3 regions of the Bacillus sp. z14 (2026) genome follow, and region 2 is predicted to be linked to each of the others. Evidence: riboswitches for the same ligand, from Rfam matches in the RefSeq annotation. Region 2 holds a riboswitch; each other region holds the start of a gene.
What was found. A riboswitch is a leader RNA that binds a small molecule or an ion and turns the genes downstream of it on or off. The one in region 2 is predicted to bind S-adenosylmethionine.
Positions count from the first base shown of each region.

Region 1: linked by a shared signal. The riboswitch ahead of metK (methionine adenosyltransferase) and the one ahead of AC4G3O_RS11610 (methionine ABC transporter ATP-binding protein) in region 2 are both predicted to bind S-adenosylmethionine.
Region 3: linked by a shared signal. The riboswitch ahead of AC4G3O_RS13715 (methionine ABC transporter ATP-binding protein) and the one ahead of AC4G3O_RS11610 (methionine ABC transporter ATP-binding protein) in region 2 are both predicted to bind S-adenosylmethionine.

Region 1 covers NZ_JBZFQK010000005.1:225,103-232,311, forward strand. Annotated here, with positions in the region: gene asnB (asparagine synthase (glutamine-hydrolyzing)) at 1-1,658, opposite strand, end outside; gene metK (methionine adenosyltransferase) at 1,856-3,055, opposite strand; SAM riboswitch class I at 3,189-3,317, opposite strand; gene pckA (phosphoenolpyruvate carboxykinase (ATP)) at 3,696-5,285, shown strand; gene AC4G3O_RS16235 (DUF2584 domain-containing protein) at 5,422-5,664, opposite strand; gene AC4G3O_RS16240 (alpha/beta hydrolase family protein) at 5,683-6,513, opposite strand; gene AC4G3O_RS16245 (ABC transporter substrate-binding protein) at 6,626-7,209, shown strand, end outside.
Region 2 covers NZ_JBZFQK010000003.1:104,245-111,453, reverse strand. Annotated here, with positions in the region: gene AC4G3O_RS11615 (O-acetylhomoserine aminocarboxypropyltransferase/cysteine synthase family protein) at 1-1,173, shown strand, start outside; SAM riboswitch class I at 1,267-1,378, shown strand; gene AC4G3O_RS11610 (methionine ABC transporter ATP-binding protein) at 1,492-2,523, shown strand; gene AC4G3O_RS11605 (methionine ABC transporter permease) at 2,520-3,188, shown strand; gene AC4G3O_RS11600 (MetQ/NlpA family ABC transporter substrate-binding protein) at 3,202-4,035, shown strand; gene AC4G3O_RS11595 (YuzK family famiily protein) at 4,318-4,470, shown strand; gene sufC (Fe-S cluster assembly ATPase SufC) at 4,830-5,615, shown strand; gene sufD (Fe-S cluster assembly protein SufD) at 5,633-6,937, shown strand; gene AC4G3O_RS11580 (cysteine desulfurase) at 6,937-7,209, shown strand, end outside.
Region 3 covers NZ_JBZFQK010000003.1:567,528-574,736, forward strand. Annotated here, with positions in the region: gene AC4G3O_RS13700 (M20 family metallopeptidase) at 1-123, opposite strand, end outside; gene AC4G3O_RS13705 (MetQ/NlpA family ABC transporter substrate-binding protein) at 180-1,049, opposite strand; gene AC4G3O_RS13710 (methionine ABC transporter permease) at 1,067-1,717, opposite strand; gene AC4G3O_RS13715 (methionine ABC transporter ATP-binding protein) at 1,735-2,754, opposite strand; SAM riboswitch class I at 2,877-2,988, opposite strand; gene AC4G3O_RS13720 (YrzE family protein) at 3,218-4,900, shown strand; gene AC4G3O_RS13725 (amino acid ABC transporter substrate-binding protein/permease) at 5,580-7,025, shown strand; gene AC4G3O_RS13730 (amino acid ABC transporter ATP-binding protein) at 7,012-7,209, shown strand, end outside.

The DNA.
Region 1 (7,209 bases), on a different contig from region 2:
AACCAATGACGGATAGGGACTGGAAAACCAAGTTTCTTACGATTTAATACATGGTCAGGAATGATTCCCTCTGCAGCTTTTCTAAGTATATATTTGGTCGTTCCATGAGCAGTTTTTAAATCAGTTGGAATTCCGGATGCCACCTCAAATACTTTTTTATCAAGGAATGGCACTCGAAGCTCAAGAGAATGTGCCATCGTCATCTTATCAGCTTTTACTAATATATCTCCGCGCAGCCATGTATGAATATCAATATACTGCATTCTGCTCACATCATCATATTCGGGTGTTTCTGCGTAGAACGGATGTGTTATCGTAGTATAATCCAGCTTTGATTTATATAATTTGAATAATTGCCCCTTCTCTTCCTCCATAAACATCTTGGCATTTCCAAGATAGCGTTCTTCAATCGGCGTACAGCCGCGCTCTATAAAACTTTTGCCTTTTACCCCTTCAGGCATCATGGCAGCAATTCTTTTTAGCGCTCTTTTCATAAGTACAGGAATTTTATTAAACATGGCTAAGGATTGAGGCTCACGGTAAATATTGTATCCTCCGAATAATTCATCCGCTCCTTCACCTGACAGAACAACCGTTACATGCTTTTGCGCTTCCCTTGCCACGAAATATAAAGGAACACAAGCGGGGTCTGCCAACGGGTCATCCATATGCCACATAATTTTCGGCAGTTCCCTCATATATTCCTGCGGCGATATAATATAGCTGATATTCTCTACCCCAAGCTTGTCAGCTGTTTCTTTAGCTACATCAATTTCACTGAAACCATTCTGTTCAAATCCAACTGAGAATGTTTTAATTCCAGGATGAAATTCTTTAGCTATGGATGCGATGATTGTAGAATCAATTCCACCTGAAAGAAATGAACCAACGGGTACATCACTGCGCATATGCATGCTGATACTGTCATACATCACATCTTGAATTTCTTTAATCCAATCTGGTTCACTGCGCAGAATAGGTTTAAATTCCGCTTTCCAATATTGGCGGATTTCCATAGGTTCTCCAATTTTCTTTGTAAAGCAATGTCCAGGCAATAATTTTTTCACATACTTTGTCATCGTTGCTGGTTCTGGAGTAAATTGAAAGGTAAGATAATGCTGCAGAGACACATGATCCAATTCTTGTTTTTCTATAGCGTGTATAATACTTTTCTTTTCAGAAGCAAAATAGGTCTTATCCCCATCTTCCTTATAAAAAAATGGTTTAATCCCAAATGGATCACGGGCACCAAAAATAGATTTCTCCTGTTTATCCCAAATCACGAACCCAAACATCCCACGAAGCATTTCAACTGCCTTTTCCCCATATTGAACAAATGCCGCCAGGATTACTTCAGTATCTGAATTTGTAGAAAACGCCATGCCTTCCTTTTCCAGCACTACTTTCAATTCCAAGTAGTTGTATATTTCTCCGTTAAAAACAATCCAATAGCGTTCATTTTCATACGTTAAGGGCTGATGTCCACATTCAATATCAATGATGCTTAGTCTTCTGAAACCAAGCTGGATATGTTCATCTATATAATACCCCTCGTCATCCGGCCCTCTATGCGTAATCAAGTCATTCATACTTTTAATTAGTTCTGAATCCTGATTCGCTTGTTGGTGATCATGCATACATCCTACAAATCCACACATTATTATTCACTCACTACCTTTACTTTCGACTGTTTTTCATTTAAAAATATCAAAGAATTAGATTTTAGATATGAGCTAGGGTCCCGACAAAATACGATCCATTATACCCGATTTCATAGTTTCCTAATATTACCATATTTAGACAAAAAAAGAAAGAGGGTTTATCCCTCTTTCTTGAAATGTTTATGCTGTTTATCTTAGATGTTAGCTTCCGTACGCAGTACTTCTACTTTATCAGTTTTCTCCCAAGGAAGATCTAAATCATTACGTCCAAAATGTCCGTAAGCTGCTGTTTGTTTATAAATCGGACGTCTTAAATCAAGCATTTTTATGATTCCTGCAGGGCGCAGATCAAAGTTAGCACGTACTAATTCAATTAATTTTTCCTCTTCAATTTTACCTGTACCGAACGTATCAATGGATATAGATACTGGCTGAGCTACACCAATCGCGTAAGCCAGCTGAACTTCTGCTTTATCTGCAAGACCTGCTGCTACAATATTTTTAGCTACATATCTGGCTGCATAGGCAGCAGAACGGTCTACTTTTGTAGCATCTTTACCAGAGAATGCTCCACCACCGTGACGTGCGTATCCACCATACGTGTCAACAATGATTTTACGGCCAGTCAAGCCTGCATCCCCTTGTGGACCTCCAATAACAAAACGGCCCGTTGGGTTAATAAAATATTTAGTTTGTTCATCAATAAGGTGAGCAGGAACAACCGGTTTAATTACTTGTTCTTTTAAGTCTTTCTTAATTTGATCCAGTGTTGTTTCCGCGTCATGCTGAGTAGAGATTACGATGGTATCAATTCTTACCGGATTTTTATTTTCATCATATTCCACTGTGACTTGTGTTTTTCCATCAGGGCGCAAGTATGGAAGAACTTCTTGTTTACGAACCTCAGCCAGCTTTCTAGATAATTGGTGAGCAAGAGAAATAGGAAGAGGCATTAATTCTTCTGTTTCGTTGCAGGCAAAACCGAACATTAGACCCTGATCTCCCGCCCCAATTGCTTCAATCTCTTCATCTGACATCGTGCCTTCTCTTGATTCCAAAGCTTGGTCTACACCTTGGGCGATATCTGCAGATTGTTCATCAATAGAGGTTAAGACAGCGCATGTTTCTGCATCGAAACCATATTTTGCACGTGTATAACCAATCCCTTTGATTGTGTCACGTACAATTTTTGGAATATCCACATACGTAGAAGTAGTGATTTCTCCCGCTACTAAAACTAATCCAGTGGTAACAGATGTTTCGCAGGCTACCCTTGCATTTGGATCCTTTGCTAATATTTCATCCAAAATGGCATCAGAAACCTGATCGCAAATTTTATCCGGATGACCTTCTGTTACAGATTCTGATGTAAACAAATGTCTCTTATTAGACATGTATATTTCCTCCTTCAGTTTCCCTGTTTATGGCTACTCATTATCTTTAATTATCTCCTGATTATACGAAAAAAGACCCTTCCCCTTTATAAAGAAAAGAGGAAAGGTCTGAGTCTCAGAAATCTGCCTTTCACTCTCATCGTTCAAGGCATTATAACCTTGCATCAAGTTAGCACCTTTGCGTGATTTCCATTAAAAGGAATCAAACTGCAGGTTGCCCCGGCTTCATAGAGCTCGTCTCTCCACCGAGTCTTGATAAGAGTATCCATATCAAATGTATATAATATCTTATCCATCATTTTCTGTCAATAAATAAACAGGAATATATTGTTAAGATAAAACTTTAGCTTCATCCTTTTTCTAAAAGAAGTACAGTCAGAACTTAAAATTCGCATTTCAATTATGATATTGATATAATTAATTTACGAATATTCAAATAAATATACTTTATTATTTATCCATCAATATTGACTAATATTCCTATTCTTTCACCAATGAAAACAATAATAATTATTCTTATATACTATATTAAACCATATTTTTGAAAATTAACACAATTAGTATGGATAAATCGATTAAATGTGTTATACTATTTTCCATATAATATGCTTACCAAAATTCTGGAAAAGGATGATACCTTATGAACAGTGTAGGAGTTTCCAATGAATTGAAACAATTACTTACTCATGATAATATTCACATTCAGCTTTCAGTGCCACAATTAGTTGAAAAAGTATTAACCAGAAAAGAGGGCATCCTCACATCTACTGGAGCGATTAAAGCCGAAACAGGTAAATATACCGGCAGATCTCCAAAGGATAAATATATTGTAGAGGAAGCTGCCACTAAAGATAAAATAGCCTGGGGAAGCGTCAATCAAGCAATATCTGAAGACGCATTCTCTAAATTATATGATAAAGTTATCGATTACCTCGAAAAACGAGATGAATTATTTGTATTTAATGGGTTTGCTGGGGCTGCAACAGACTACCGCCTTCCTATACAAGTAATCAATGAATATGCCTGGCACAATTTATTTGTACATCAGCTGTTTATCCGCCCCACTAAAGAAGAGCTTGAAAATCATTCTCCTGAGTTTACTATTATCTCAGCACCAGGTTTTAAAGCAAACCCTCTCGTGGACGGTACACAATCTGAGACGTTTATCATCATTTCTTTTGAGAAAAAAGTCGTCTTAATTGGAGGCACCGAGTATGCAGGTGAAATGAAAAAATCCATTTTCTCAATCATGAATTACCTGTTGCCTGAGAAAAATGTGTTCTCTATGCATTGTTCAGCAAATGTAGGTTTCGAGGGAGATGTAGCTCTTTTCTTTGGCCTATCCGGCACTGGAAAGACTACTTTATCAGCCGATCCAAATCGCCGCCTTATAGGTGATGACGAACATGGCTGGTCTCCTGATGGTGTATTTAATATTGAAGGCGGCTGTTACGCAAAATGCATCAATCTCACACAGGAAAAAGAGCCTCAAATTTTTAATGCCATACGCTTTGGTTCTGTACTAGAGAATGTGGTTGTAGATGAAGATACGAGAATTGCTGACTATGATAATGGAATGTTAACTGAAAATACCCGGGCAGCTTACCCTATCGAAGCCATGCAGAACATCGTCACACCTAGTATAGCGGGCCATCCCAATACAATCATCTTTTTAACTGCTGATGCTTTTGGTGTTCTGCCTCCAATCAGCAAGTTAACCAAAGAACAGGCAATGTATCATTTTCTAAGCGGTTATACGAGTAAATTGGCAGGAACTGAACTCGGAATCACTTCACCACAGGCTACGTTTTCTACCTGCTTCGGTTCACCATTCTTACCATTGCATCCAACTAAATATGCTGAGATGCTTGGCAAAAATATTGAGGAACATCAAGTTCAGGTATATCTGGTTAATACCGGTTGGACTGGAGGAGAGTATGGGACAGGTAGCCGCATGAAGCTTTCTTATACACGATTGATGATTCAAGCTGCATTGGAAGGAGAACTAGCCAATATCGAAACGGTACAAGACAGAATATTTGGCTTAGCGATTCCTTTACACGTACCTGGAGTACCTGATGAAGTTTTACAGCCGCAGAAAACGTGGAAAGATCCAGAAGCCTATTATGAAAAGGCGAATGAGCTTGCACATAAATTCAGAGAAAATTTCAAGGAATTTAAAAATATCAGTTCTGAAATTGAATCTAAAGGTGGACCAATTACCTTTTAAAGAACTAGCGGTGTCTTAGGAAGCCAAAAAGAAATGGCTTTCCTGAGGCACTATTTTATTTGTCTAAATTTAAAAACAAACCCACCGCCCAATGTAATTCTGGATGAAGGTTTGTTTTCTTTAGTTTCTATTCAATTTAGTTACTGGAATTTAAAGAAATCAACTCATATGTAATGGTTGTGCAGTTATTTTCCCATTCCACTTTTTTTATCCGTGCCGTTCCTCTCGATTCTCCATCCAGAGTTTTTCGGATATCAATCGGAATTTCAATTGGATATAGGCGGTATCCTTCTTTTTTTAGGACGAATAGATTTTCCTCAACCCTTTTTTCATTAGCCTTTGTCACTATAAGAGTATTCAATTCCATTGGCATACCCAATTCTCTCACTCCCCTGCTTCATTTATTTATTTCAATGGTATCATTTGAAGCGGCTTCTTTCATCCATTTCGTTAAATCCGTGACGATTTGCCGATTTATTCTAGGAGGTAGATAATGTGTATAGTCCTTAAGGTACCACACATCGACGCTCTTGCCGAGATCCTGCAGTCTGTTTCTTAATAGATTGGCATGTTCAACCGAAACGTTCTTATCCTTCTCGCCATGAATAATTAGAACATTACATGGTATTTTTTCAATTTCATACAAGGGTGTACGGGCTTTATATTCATCCGGCACCTTGTTTGGCGTACCTCCAATGACCCTTTTCAGCATTCTTCTTAAATCAATTCTCTCTATGTAGGTCAGAACCATATCGGAAACTCCCCCCCACGTGACAAGTGAAGCAGCGTCCTGGCAGTATATAGCTGTCCACAAGGCCATAATCCCGCCTCGAGAAAATCCAAAAATATGGACCTTTTTTGGATTAACCTTGGGATGTTGCTTTAAAAGTTCAAAACCTGCAATAGCATCCCAACGATCTTCTCCTGCAAAATCTTCCTCTCCTTCTCCACCCTGGTTGCCACGATAAAAGGGGGCAAAAACAACAAACCCCTGACTTGCGAATTGAATGATACGCCCTGGACGGACCTTCCCAACATTTTTAATGCCTCCGCGTAAATATAAAAATCCGTCCATTATTTCATCATTTTTTTTTGGCTCAGCTAATAGCCCCTTAACCCTTAACCCATTCGATAAATACGTGACAATATATAGATTTATATCCGGATGTGGCGATGGATATCGACTTCTATCTACGATACTACCTAGCGATGATTTTACTTCATCCATAATCCGGGCTCCTTTACAAAGTTCTATAGGCATTCACACAAATATATACCACACATACAATACGATTAACTACACTTTGGCATACATACTGCCTACTAAGGAGGAAATTCCCTTGAAATATTATCTTAAAACCAGCTTCTTCTGTATGCTGTCCATTCTGCTCATCTTTAGTTTATCGGCCTGTAAAGAAAATAAGTCGACTGAAGAATTGACAAAAGTCAAAGTAGCAGAAGTCACACGCTCTATTTTTTATGCACCTGAATATGTCGCCCTGGCCAAAGGATTTTTTAAGGACGAAGGGCTTGATGTAGACCTGCAGACTGCATGGGGCGGTGATAAGACAATGACTGCTCTACTATCAGGCGGAGCTGATATCGTGCTTGTTGGCTCAGAAACTTCTATTTATGTTCATGGACAAAATTCAAGAGATCCTGTTATTAATTTTGCCCAATTAACTCAAACAGATGGAACTTTTCTTGTATCCAGAGAAAAAATAGAGGAATTTAACTGGAACATGCTAAAGGGCAGTACATTTCTCGGACAGAGGAAAGGCGGTATGCCACAAATGGTTGGAGAGTTTGTACTGAAAAAACACAGCATTGATCCTCAAAAGGATTTGAAATTAATTCAAAATATTGATTTTGCCAATGTCGCCAATGCCTTTGCATCAGGAACAGGTGATTATGTACAGCTATT
Region 2 (7,209 bases):
TTTGGATTAGCTGAGACTGGCTATATTTATACTAGAATCCATAATCCAACTTCAAGTGTATTCGAAGAACGTATAGCAGAATTAGAAGGTGGCATTGGATCTTTAGCGGTATCAAGTGGTGCTGCAGCTATAACACTCTCAATCCTAAATATTGCGGGAGCAGGTGATGAAATTATCTCTGCGTCCACTCTATACGGCGGAACCTACAATTTATTTGCCAATACTCTCCCTAAGTATGGTATTAACGTAAGGTTCGTGGATCCAAGTGACACTGAAAATTTTAGAGAAGCGATTACATCAAAGACCAAAGCTATTTTTGGAGAAACGATTGGAAATCCAAGCCTGCAGGTTCTTGATATTGAACGGGTGGCGGAAATTGCTCATGAAGCTGGAATTCCGTTAATCATTGATAATACATTTGCAACTCCTTATTTATCCCGTCCGATTGAGTTTGGAGCGGATATCGTCGTACACTCAGCTACGAAATGGCTGCTTGGAAATGGAACCACATTAGGCGGGGTCATAGTCGATGGAGGGAAGTTTGACTGGAATTCATCTAAATTTCCGGGCTTTACTGAACCCGATCCAAGCTATCATGATCTGATTTACAGTGAAGCAATTGGTGCAGCAGCATTTATTGTGAAGGCCAGAGTTCAGCTGTTGAGAGATTTAGGTCCTTCCTTAAGCCCGTACAATGCCTTTCAATTTATTCTCGGATTGGAAACTCTGCATGTGAGGATGAAGGAGCATGTAGCCAATACGAGATTAATAGTTGACTATTTAAAACAGCATCCGGCTGTATCGTGGGTCTTGTATCCAGGAGATTCAGATCACCCTGATTACGAAAAAACGAAGAAATATTTACCCAAAGGTGCTGGAGCAGTCGTTGTTTTTGGAATAAAGGGTGGACGTGAGGCAGGTAAAAAACTGATTGATTCCGTTGAACTGTGGTCCCATGTGGCCAATGTGGGAGATGCAAAGAGCCTAATTATCCATCCGGCAAGCACGACTCATCAGCAACTAAGTGAAGAGGGATTAAAAGCATCAGGTGTACAGGAGGATTTAATCAGACTGTCTGTTGGAATTGAACATGCAGAAGATCTAATTGAAGAATTGGAGCTTGCGATTGAAAAAGCAACAGGTATAGCTTCCACTGAGGTGGTTGTGAAATAAATATTGAACATGCTATGCAGACTTTGGTGTTGACAGTTCTTTCTTCAACATGATAGGATAGCAGACAGTTAGATTTAATTGAATAGTTTAGTACTCTTATCAAGAGAGGCCGAGGGAAGTGCCCTTTGACGCCCGGCAACCGGCAATCATTTATGATTGAAAAGGTGCCAATTCACACAGGATAATAAATCCTGGGAGATGAGAGAAAGGAACATGTTATAAATAAATCATGCCTTTCTGCCTCCGCAGAAAGGCATTTTTGTTTAACTGAAGTTATTCTTTAATTATAGGTTGATAGAAAGAGCAGGTGAACTTTTCATGATTACATTACGTGATGTATCGAAGACCTTCTCAGGAACATTTAAACGTTCATCAGCTGTCAAAGCAGTGGATCAAGTCTCATTATCTATTGAAAAAGGCGAGATCTTTGGAATTATTGGGTACAGCGGTGCGGGAAAAAGTACCCTCATTAGAATGCTGAACGGTTTAGAGAAGCCAACAGAAGGCAGTGTCTTGGTGGCAGGCAAAGATATGGCTGCTATAAAAGGCGCTGAATTAAGAAAAGCCAGAATGGAAATAAGTATGATTTTTCAACACTTTAATCTCCTCTGGTCAAGGACAGTCAGCGAAAATATAGAGTTTCCTTTAGAAATTGCGGGCGTACCAAGCAAGGTACGTAAAGAAAGAGTGAAGGAACTTGTAAGTCTGGTAGGATTAGATGGCCGTGAAAATGCTTATCCATCTCAGTTGAGCGGCGGTCAGAAGCAGCGGGTCGGTATAGCGCGCGCATTAGCGAACAATCCACAGGTTCTTCTTTGTGACGAGGCGACATCAGCACTTGATCCTCAGACTACAGACGATATTTTGGATTTGCTCGTTGATATAAATAAAAGACTTGGCTTGACAATCGTATTAATTACACATGAAATGCATGTTATTCGTAAAATCTGTCATCGCGTTGCTGTGATGGAGATGGGGAAAGTGGTCGAGAGCGGAAAAGTACTTGATGTATTTAAAAAACCAAATGCTCCGATTACTAAACGATTTGTACAGCAAGTGACTGAGCCAGAAGAAACGAAAGAGACGATTGAGCATTTGCTTGCTGAATATCCGACGGGGAAAGTTGTACAATTATCCTTTATTGGCGAATCAGCTGAAACCCCTGTTTTATCAGAGGTTATCCGCTCTTACAAAATCAATGTAAACATATTACAGGGTAAAATTTCGCAGACTCAGCACGGGTCCTATGGAACGTTATTTATTCATGTAGACGGTGATGCTGCTGAAGTGGCGAAAGCGATTGACTATCTCCACAATCAGGAAATTGGTGTGGAGGTGATTTCAGAATGATGGAAACATTATTACCAAATGTAGTTTGGGAACGAATTTATGAAAAGACATGGGAAACCTTGTATATGACAGGTGTCTCATTAATCGCAACTTTTTTCCTTGGAATTATATTGGGTCTGCTATTATTCTTGACCTCAAAGGGGAATATGTGGGAAAACAAAGTGATTTACGGAATTGTAGGTGCTTTCGTTAACATATTCCGTTCCATTCCATTCATTATTCTAATCGTGTTGTTAATTCCTTTCACAAAGGCATTAGTAGGAAGTATTATCGGTGTCAATGCGGCTTTGCCAGCTTTAATTATAGGTGCTGCTCCATTCTATGCGCGAATGGTTGAGATTGGATTGCGTGAAATTGATAAAGGTGTAATCGAAGCAGCAAGATCGATGGGGGCCACTTCCTTTACAATCATATGGAAGGTGCTAATTCCTGAATCTCTGCCTGCACTTGTTTCTGGTATCACAGTTACGGCAATTGCGCTTGTAGGTTATACAGCGATGGCAGGTATGATTGGTGCGGGCGGACTTGGAAACCTTGCCTATTTGGAAGGGTTTAGCCGCGGACAGACAGATGTCACGATTGTTGCTACTATTTTAGTATTGATTATTGTGTTTATTCTCCAATTTATTGGAGATTTTATAACAAGAAAATTAGATAAGCGCTAGGGAGGAAACCAAAGTGAAAAAGTTATCGTTCATACTTGTTTTAGGATTAACCCTATTATTGGCAGCCTGCGGTGGATCAGGAGATGAATCCAATTCCGGGGACAAAGAACTAAAAACGATTAAAATTGGCGCATCAAATGTTCCACATGCAGAAATATTGGAAGAAGCAGCAACTCTTCTTGAAGAAAAAGGTATTAAACTTGAAGTTGAAGTATTTACAGACTATGTAATGCCGAATAAAGCATTGGAAGATGGCTCAATTGACGCTAACTATTTCCAACACATCCCTTATTTTGAGAGTCAAGTGAAGGATAATGGGTATGATTTCGCCAATGCAGGCGGAATCCATATTGAACCGATTGGTGTTTATTCTAAAAAATACGACAGCCTGGATGACCTACCAAAAGGCGCAAGCATCATTATGAGCAGCTCAGTAGCTGATCATGGACGTATGTTATCTATGCTAGAAACAGAAGGCTTAATAAAGCTAAAAGAAGGCATTGATAAAACTAAAGCAACTGTGGATGATATTGCGGAAAATCCGAAGAATTTAAAGTTTAAAACGGATATTGAAGCACCTATGCTTACGCAGGTTTACAATAATGATGAAGGCGATGCAGTACTGATTAATTCCAACTATGCCATTGAAGCGGATCTTGTACCAGCTGAGGATGCGATTGCATTGGAAAGTGCTGATAATAATCCATACGTAAACATTATTGCTGTTAGATCTGAGGATAAGAATAAGGAAGAAATTAAAACATTGGTTGAAGTTCTTCATTCTAAAGATATCCAGGATTTCATTAATGAAAACTACAAAGGGTCCGTTATCCCATCAAATAAATAATAGACAAAAAAGGTGCAGCTATTCATTTAGCTGCACCTTTTTTATCATATAATAGGTGTATTATAAGATGCTTTTCCAATGAATTATTTTCTTCTCTGGTATTATTTTTCAGGATAATCAAGGATTTCCTAGAAGAAATACGCAATATCACTTTTAAGATGTGCTCAGTGTGGTATATAGACTTTGAGGGTTCTTCTGCAAAGTGATACCCTTATTATAATAAATGGAAAGGAATGATTCATTATCTTTGACAATCAGTTACAGCTTAGAGTAACAGATGAAATGGAAAAAGCGATGAGGCAGGCACATGGAGTTGGCTATGAAGTTTACAGTCAGAATCTTGAAGTGCGTATGAAAGTAGAAGAGAAGCGTGAACGTAGTTATATGAAGAGTAATCAAATCTTAAATGATGTGAATAGAAGAGTACATGGGTAAATGAATCAAGTGATAAAGTGAATAATTCTAAAAGTGATAATCATAAAAACAGGTAGCGGAAGAAAAATCAATTTCTCCTTCTACCTGTTTTTATGTTTTCAATTAGTGCAAAAATGTTACTGCCGTCTTTAAAATCAGGGTGGTTGGTAAAGATCATGCTGGTTCTTTTCTTTCGTGAAAATTAACATTATAATGTCAGTAAAGCTAAGTATTATGTTAAAATATTATGTCCATTTTATGTAATTTTCTCGTTTCAAAAAGTTGAATCTAGATTTGATTTGTTATAAGATTGTAATGAGAATAAATTGAGAATAGAAATAATCTAAAACTTTAGATGACTATATATTGGAGGTATAAGAATGGCTGGTTCAGTTCTTACAATTAAAGATTTACATGTTTCAATAGAAGGTAAAGAGATTCTTAAAGGGGTAAACCTTGAAGTTAAAGGTGGAGAAATCCATGCAATTATGGGGCCAAATGGTACAGGAAAATCTACATTGTCATCTGCTATCATGGGTCACCCAAAATATGAAGTAACAAGTGGTTCCATCACAATGGACGGTGAAGATGTTCTTGAAATGGAAGTTGACGAACGTGCTCGTGCCGGTCTATTTTTAGCAATGCAATACCCAAGTGAAATTACTGGGGTTACTAATGCCGACTTCATGCGTTCTGCTATTAACAGTAAACGTGAAGAAGGAGACGAAATTTCCTTAATGAAATTCATTAAAGAAATGGATAAAAAAATGGATCTATTAGAAATGGATCAAGATATGGCTCAACGTTATTTAAATGAAGGCTTTTCCGGCGGTGAAAAGAAACGTAATGAAATCCTTCAATTATTAATGCTGCAACCAGCCATTGCGATTCTTGATGAAATCGACTCCGGTTTAGATATTGATGCGCTGAAAGTTGTTTCCAAAGGAATCAACCAAATGAGAAACGAAGATTTTGGCTGCCTAATGATTACTCACTATCAACGCTTATTGAACTACATTACTCCAGATTATGTTCACGTAATGATGCAAGGTAAAATCGTGAAATCCGGTGGAGCAGAACTAGCGCAACGCTTAGAAGCAGAAGGATATGACTGGATTAAAAAAGAATTAGGTATTGAAGACGAAACAGTAGGAATTGAAGCATAAGCAATAGGAGGATCGTTATGACAATCGAAACTACATTACTCGAAAAAGATGTTGTATCATCTTTTTCAAAAGCACATAGTGAGCCTGCCTGGCTTGAAAGCTTCCGTTTAGACGCCCTTTCTGCCTCAGCTGAGCTACCTATGCCGAGACCTGATAAAACGAAGATTGATAAATGGCAATTAGAGGATATGAAAGTGAACTCCGTTACAAGCGAGACATTTACATCTATTGATGAACTTGCTGAAGACGTGAAAAAGCTGATCAATCCTGATGAGAACAGAAGTTTGTATGTACAACGAAACAATACAGCTGCTTATTTGACAGTATCTCAGGAACTTAAAGATAAAGGTGTTATTTTTACAGATATCAGGACTGCTGCTAAAGAACATCCTGAACTTTTGCAAAAATACTTCATGACTACAAGTGTTCCTGTAAAAACGAATAAGCTTACAGCTTTACATGCAGCACTCTTTAATGGTGGAGCTTTTCTTTATATCCCACGCAACGTGGTTATTGAAGAACCCATCCAGGCTATCTTCATGATTGATAATGCTGAGACTGAATTATATAATCACGTACTTGTTGTTGCTGAAGAGTGCAGCTCCGTAACGTACGTTGAAAACTATATTTCATTGGTTGACGGCAAAGAGACTATTGGAAATATCATTTCTGAGGTTATCGTCGGCAACAATGCGGTCGTTAAATATGGTGCAGTTGATACATTATCTAAAGATATGAAAACCTATGTAAACCGTAATGCATATGTAGGAAATGATGGACGAGTGGAATGGGCATTGGGCTTAATGAACGATGGTAATACTATTTCAGAGAATATTACAAACCTACATGGTAATGGTTCATATGGTGATACTAAAACAGTAGTGGTTGGTACTGGTAAACAAACTCAAAACTTTACAACTAAAGTTGTTCATTTTGGTAAAAACTCAAATGGATATATCCTGAAGCACGGTGTTATGAAGGATGAAGCATCCTCCATTTTTAATGGTATCGGTAAGATTGAACATGGTGCCACTAAAGCTGATGCTGTACAGGAATCCAGAGTATTAATGCTTAGTCCGAAAGCACGTGGGGATGCAAACCCTATTCTGTTAATTGATGAAGATGATGTAACAGCTGGACACGCAGCTTCTGTAGGCCGTGTGGATCCAATTCAGCTTTATTATTTAATGAGCAGAGGGATCAGTAAAACAGAAGCAGAACGTTTAATTATCCATGGGTTCCTTGCCCCAGTAGTAAATCAATTACCTGTTGAAGCTGTTAAAAAGCAGTTGACTGAGGTAATTGAAAGGAAAGTTAAATAATGATTCCAACGAATATTAAAGAACTTTTCCCAATTTTAAATGAGAAAGTCAATGGTCATTCATTAGTATATCTGGACAGTGCCGCAACTTCGCAGAAGCCAGCATCCGTTATTCAGACTATTGATGAGTATTACAAGCGGTATAACTCTAATGTACACCGTGGTGTTCACACACTTGGAACGATGGCCACGGATGCTTATGAGGGAGCACGTGAAAAGGTAAGAAAGTTCATTAATGCGAAATCCATCGAAGAAGTTGTCTTTACAAGAGGG
Region 3 (7,209 bases), 460 kb from region 2:
TTCATTCCCTATTTCTGGATTTTCATGAATTTGGTGGCTTATATTTATATATTTGTTTTTCTGCTGATCTATATATTCATTGATAATATCTTTATGAAAAATGCGACCTTCGTTTTTAATCATTGCTCTGCCTCCAATCTCTCTAATAATCTTATACCTATGTTAGTATCCGAAGTAATTCATTGATCGACTGCCGGGCTGGTCCAGGCATCCTGATAATTAACCAATTCTTCTATTGAAACAAAAGCCGGAATGGTATTTCCTTTAAATGTTTTAAGGATAAAATCCTCCACTTCCTCTGAATGATAGATGTCTGCCAGTTTTTTTAGCTCAGCGCGGTCTTTATCCCCTTTTTTTATAGCGATAATATTAATGTATGGTTTGGCCGTTGCACTTTCATGGAACAAGGCATCCTTTAATGTCAATCCTGCCTCAACCGCAAAGTTATTGTTTATAATAGATGCATCTACATCTTCAAGAAAACGCGGTGTATTCCCGGCAGCTACCAGTTCGAGTTTAATATTTTTTTGATTTGATTTAATTTTTTCCAAAGAGCCTATTCCATCAAAATTATCTGTTAGTGTAATGAAGCCAGCCTCCTGCAAAAGAAGTAGCGCCCGGCCAAGATTTGTACCTTCATTAGGGACAGCAATTTTAGCCCCATCAGGCAATTCCTTTAAATCCTTATGCTTATTTGAGTAGATTCCCATTGGTGCAATAACAGTAGAGCTTAGTGGCTCAAGATCTAATTTTCTTTCTTCCACTTGTTCTTCAAAGTAAGAAATGGTCTGGAATGCGTTAGCATCCACTTCGCCATCATTTAGAGCTGTATTCGGCAAAATATAATCACTGAACTTTACAAGCTCTATATTGAGCCCCTTCTCCTTAGCGAGTTCAGCAATATAATCCCATATTCTTGTGTCTCCGCTGCTTACTCCAACCTTAATGGTAGAGCTGCCCTCTTTTGCACTGCCTTTCGAATCGCTTCCACATGCTGCTGTTACGACAGTACATGCAATTATTAAAATAGTAAGAAAAAGTTTTTTCATTTTTTCCATCTCCTTCTTTATCGTCTTCTTATTTTTCTAGCCAGCGTATTACCTATGGATTGTAAAAGCTGTACAATGATTACCAGTGCCGCAACGGTTACAATCATGGTGTTAGTGTCAAACCTCTGATAACCATAGGTGAGGGCAAGATCTCCAACTCCTCCAGCTCCTACTGCCCCTGCCATTGCTGAGGCTCCAACCAGCCCAATAGTTGCTGTTGTAAAGGTTAAAACAAGAGAGCTAAGTCCCTCTGGTATTAAAAACCGAAAAATGATCTGCCATTCAGTCGCGCCCATTGACTGAGCTGCTTCAATAATTCCCTTATCAACTTCCAATAATGAATTTTCAACCAATCTGGCAATATAAGGACCTGCATAAAATACAAGCGGTACAATGGCGGCATTCGTTCCAATCGCCGATCCAACAACCAATCGTGTAAATGGAATCAAAGCCACCAATAAAATAATGAAGGGAACCGAGCGTAAAATATTAATGATTGGGTTCAATATATTAAACACCCACTTATTCTCCAGAATGTGACCCTTTCTCGTTATGACGAGTAAAATCCCTAAAGGCAATCCAATCACGGCCGCGAATAGTAAGGAGAAGAAAACCATATAGAGTGTGTCACTGAATCCAATCAGTAACTGTTCAAGTGTAATTTCCATTCCTAAAAACTGTTCATTCATGATAGCTTAACCTCCTGCAAGAGCACATCCTCACTCTCTATGTATTGGATCGCCTTCTTTATTTCTTCTGTTTCACCGATGACCTCAACGATTAAATTCCCAAAAGGGGTTTCCTGTATTTCAGAAATATTGGCAGAAAGAACACTTAAATGGACATCAAAACTTTTCGCCACTGTTGAAAGTAGATGCTTGCCAGACGAAGATCCCAAAAAATTAAGTTTCCAAACTGCTGGTTTATTCTCCTTTAAGGATTTCAAAAAGCTCTGCGGAATCTCGTCGTGAATGACTGTTCTAACAAACCGCTTGGCAACCTCAGTGGTTGGCTTGGAAAAAATATCAAGAACAGGACCCTGCTCAACAACCCTCCCATTTTCCATGACAGCGACCTTATTGCATATCTCTTTAATCACCGACATTTCATGTGTAATAAGCAAAATTGTTATATTGTATTCTCGGTTTATTTTTTTCAATAGCTCTAAAACATCCCTGGTCGTCTGCGGATCCAATGCCGATGTAGCTTCGTCACATAGCAGGATAGATGGATTCGTGGCCAGAGCTCTCGCAATTCCAACCCTCTGCTTCTGTCCCCCTGACAATTCATCCGGGTAACTTCGACCCTTAGCTGATAACCCCACGAACTCCAGTAATTCTCGAACTCTATTTTGAATCGTTTCTTTACGAACGCCGGATAGTATCAATGGAATCGCTACATTATCAAATACCGTCTTAGATTGAAGTAAATTGAAATGTTGAAAGATCATCCCGATTTTCTTTTTCTCTGCCCTTAATTCCTTTGCTTTGAGACTGGCAAACGATTTACCATTCAAAAGGACCTCCCCCTCAGTAGGCCGTTCAAGCATATTAACTAAACGCAAAAGTGTACTTTTCCCGGCCCCGCTGTATCCTACCACTCCAAAAATATCCCCTTTTTCAACCGTTAAATGAACGCCTCTCAGAGCATCTACGCTTTGACCATTTGCTTGATATGACTTTTTTATGTTTCGAAACTCAATCATGTTCTCTCCTCCAGGCCTAAAAAATTCGAAATGCAAAAAGCCCCTTCTGTCATTAGACAGAAGAGGCTTTGTATGAACATATACATAAAAAGACAAGTAGAAATATGTTCGCTTAAAGCTTCCTCTTATCTCTCAAACAGATGTTTGTTGGAATTAGCACAGTATTTTTACCATAGTAAAAATCCGCTGCCGAAGTATCATAGGGCCAAATCCCTCCACTTCTCTCGATAAGAATCGCTTGCTATTCAATTAAATTTGATGTTTCCAACTATATCCTATCTTGTTTAGCAATGTCAATAATAATTTATAATATTTAAAATATTTTTGATTTATAATAAAGAATATCCTAAATCAAGTTACAGCAACTAAAATTCATGAATATTTCCAATTCATGAATCATTTTGGCCAGTTATTCGTATAGGATATTAAGGTAAATTATAGAAAAAATAAGGAGGGGTACTTTGTGGGAAATATCTTCATCTATTCCATTATCATTGGGATTATATCGGCACTTATTCTTGTGCCATTCAAAAATAATGAAAAATTACGTATCCATATGAAGGGGAAAACAAAACTGCTTGTTTTTGTCAGCTTAGCTGCATTAATCACGATTGGAGCATTTTTATTTTATTACTTCACCCTATTGGATCAAACTATCTCTTCTCTTTGGATTTTTGTCATCATACTAACCTTGCTGGGTTCAATGCTTGCTACGGGTATGGAGAGAACCATTAAGGGTATTTTATTTGCAGGTAGTTTGCTTGTCGGTCTCTATTTTTTAACGGCATTTCTGTTCAATGCCGATGAAAAGTATACTATAGCTAAAATGGACATCAAAGAAGAAATTCAAACATTTGATGAAAATAAAAAGCCGGCCAGCGTGCCTCCTCAATACGCGCGCAATAAAATGAAAAAAGCATTTGGCCAGGTACCAAATACGAGCTACTACGAATTAGGGAATTTACAAATCCAAAAAGTAGATGGTGAGTATGTTTATATTGCTCCAGTCGAATTTTCAGGATTCTTCAAATGGCTGAAAGGGAAAGAAACTCCTGGTTACTTTATATTGAGTGCTACAGATTCATCAGCCAACCCAAAATTTGTTGATGCAGAAATGATCTACACTCCTTCTGCATTCTTCAATAAAGAAACAGAGCGCCGTATTCGTCTACAGTATCCATCCTACATATTCTATGGGGATTCACAGCTTGAAGTAGATGATAATGGCACGCCATTTTATATTCGCTCTTATGGTGATTTTGTCTCTGCCAGAAATGGCTTTAAGGTAAAAGGTGTTGTGGTGATGGATGCCAAAACTGGGAAGTCCAACTCTTATTCCCTTTCTGAAGCGCCCGAATTTATTGATGGTGCCGTTGCACCAGAAGTCGTCAGTACACAAAACAGCTACTTCGGAAATTATATTCATGGCTATTGGAACAGCCTATTTGGAAAATCAGATGTTAAACTGCCTTCTGATGAGGGTACCGAAGCGAATGTAAGTCCGATCTTTGATGAAAATGGAGATATGTATTATTTCACTGATTTCACGAGTCCTAAAGAAGGCGTCGATTCTATGCTCGGCTATGCGCTCACAAATTCCAGGACAGGTAAAGCTGTCTATTATACAGGTAATATGGAGGAATCCTACATGGATTCACAGGGTGCCCTGCAAATTATCGAGAAGAAGTTTATAGAAAAGAAATGGGAAGGAGAAATGCCCATCATCTATAATTTTTACGGTGAAGCCAGTTGGTTAACAGGAGTCCTGGATTCAAATGGATTCCTACAAAATTATTTCATTGTATCTGCTGCCAATCCTGAAATAACAGCATATGGGTCAACGCCAAATGAAGCCTTAAAGCTATACAAAACAGCACTTCAAAAAGGCGGCGGAACGGTTAACGGCACCTCCACAAGTGTTGAGAAGAAAATCGATGGGAAAGTTATCAGAGTCTATAAAGAAAAATCAGGTGAATATACCGTCGTTTCGTTCCTTCTGGATAATGGACAAAGCTACAATATGTCCTCTGAAAAGGATCCTTTGATCATATATCTGCAGGAAAACGATGAGGTATCTGTAACGTACCTGGATACCGGGGAAAACTTTTTACCTGTTAACGGTATTACAATTAAGAATTTACAATAATATATACTGAAGAAAATAGATCATCCTCACTCGAGGATTGATCTATTTTTTAACAACTGGACTAATTTTATTATCCATATTTAAATTATTGTTAAATATATAGTTAGAATCGTGTTGAATAGGGTAAATAAAATTAGTCATAAATACTCATAATAGGTAGTGTTTACATTATTAAGAGGAGGGCTTTGGAGTTAAATTCTATAGATCAATACCCATACTGGATGTAGTTCCAAAAGAATTAGAGCACAAATGGAAATATACTTTAGAATTCATTCTTCAGAACTAAAATTTGCTTAAGATACACTTACATGGTTAAAGCATTCTCAGCTGTTTTCCATACATAATCAGTATTAATATGTGAGTTAGATTATTTTCACATAACATTTAGGAAGTACTTTCCATTTACAAATCTCTATATATTTTATTAGATTAAATACGTATAATACTGCTCTTTTTTTATTTCTCCACCCTTTATTACATCTTTTTCTTCACAACAAATAAATGGAAATCTTATAGTAATCTAATATTATTTGGTAAGTATTGATTGCCAAAAAACCGTATCTTTATATATACTCATAGAGATACATACATTCTGTTATAAGATTAAAACATCCCTTTTAACCCGCCCCAATTGGATATAGAGGGTTTTTAAACGTTACTTATATGAAGGAGGTTCACAATGAAGAAATTTTCAAAATTCACATTCCTAATAGCAATGGCTATTGTCATGATTGCTTCATTTATATTCCCGGCTTTAAACACGAAAGCAGAAGGAAAAAAATATGAGATTGCAACAGATATTACATTTGCCCCATTTGAATTCCAGGAAACGAATGGCGAATTTGTAGGTATAGATATCGATTTACTCAATGCTATAGCTGAAAATCAAGGGTTTGAAGTAGAAATTAAGCCGCTTGGATTTAATGCAGCCGTACAAGCACTAGAGTCCAATCAAGTAGACGGCGTTATTGCCGGAATGAGTATAACAGATGAAAGACAACTGAAATTTGATTTCTCCGATCCCTATTTTGAATCTGGTGTCGTAATGGCGGTTGCCGAGGGAAATGAAGAGATTAAATCCTATGAAGATTTAAAAGGAAAAAAGGTAGCCATTAAAACAGGTACAGAAGGTGCCAGCTTTGCAGAAAGCATAAAAGATAAATATGGCTTTAAAACGGTAACCTTTGATGATTCCGCCAATATGTATGACGATGTTAAAACAGGTAACTCTGCAGCTGTTTTTGATGATTACCCAGTTCTGGCATATGGGATTACGCAAGGCAACGGATTAGAAATCGTTACTGAAAAAGAAAAAGGCGGCTCCTATGGATTTGCTGTCGCTAAAGGGCAAAATGCGGAATTGATTGAGCAGTTCAATACAGGTCTAGCCAATCTAAAAGAATCCGGTGAATATCAGGATATTATGGATAAGTACTTGAAGGCAGAAAAAAGCACCGATACTAATAACGGTTTCTTCGGCTTATTAGAATCAAGTATGCCAAGTCTGTTAAAAGGTCTTCAAATGACCCTGATATTGACTGTCGTATCTCTCGTTATAGCATGTATCCTAGGTATTATATTTGGTCTGATGCGTGTGTCCCATCTCAAAATCTTAAGGGCAATCGGCGTCATTTACGTAGATATCTTTAGAGGAACTCCACTGATTGTTCAAGCTTTCTTTATCTATTTCGGTATTCCAGCAGCACTTGACTTCCGTATATCTGCAGTTGCTGCCGGTATCATAACATTAAGCTTAAATGCTGGTGCATATATGGCTGAAATTGTACGCGGTGGTATCGAATCCGTTGATAAGGGACAAATGGAAGCTGCCCGAAGCCTTGGTCTTCCATATAAAAAGGCAATGGCAAAGGTTATCCTTCCACAGGCAATCCGTCTGATGATTCCATCTATCATTAACCAATTTATCATTACATTAAAAGATACCTCTATCCTATCCATCATTGGTATTAATGAATTGACTCAAAGCGGAAAAATCATTATTGCCAGAAACCTTGAGTCCTTCCAAATGTGGCTGATTGTAGGGTTTATATACTTTATCATTATTATGATTTTAACTAAGGTATCAAACCGTATGGAAAGGAAGATCCAAAATGGGAAAGCTTAAAGTAAAAGGATTAAAAAAATCATACGGGAAGCTGGAAGTACTAAAGGATATCAGTCTTGAGGTTAAAGAAGGCGAAGTTGTCTGCTTAATCGGCCCTTCTGGATCCGGTAAAAGTACACTTCTGCGCTGCCTCAATTTACTTGAAGAAGTAAATGAAGGTGACGTAACAGTTGATGATAAACAT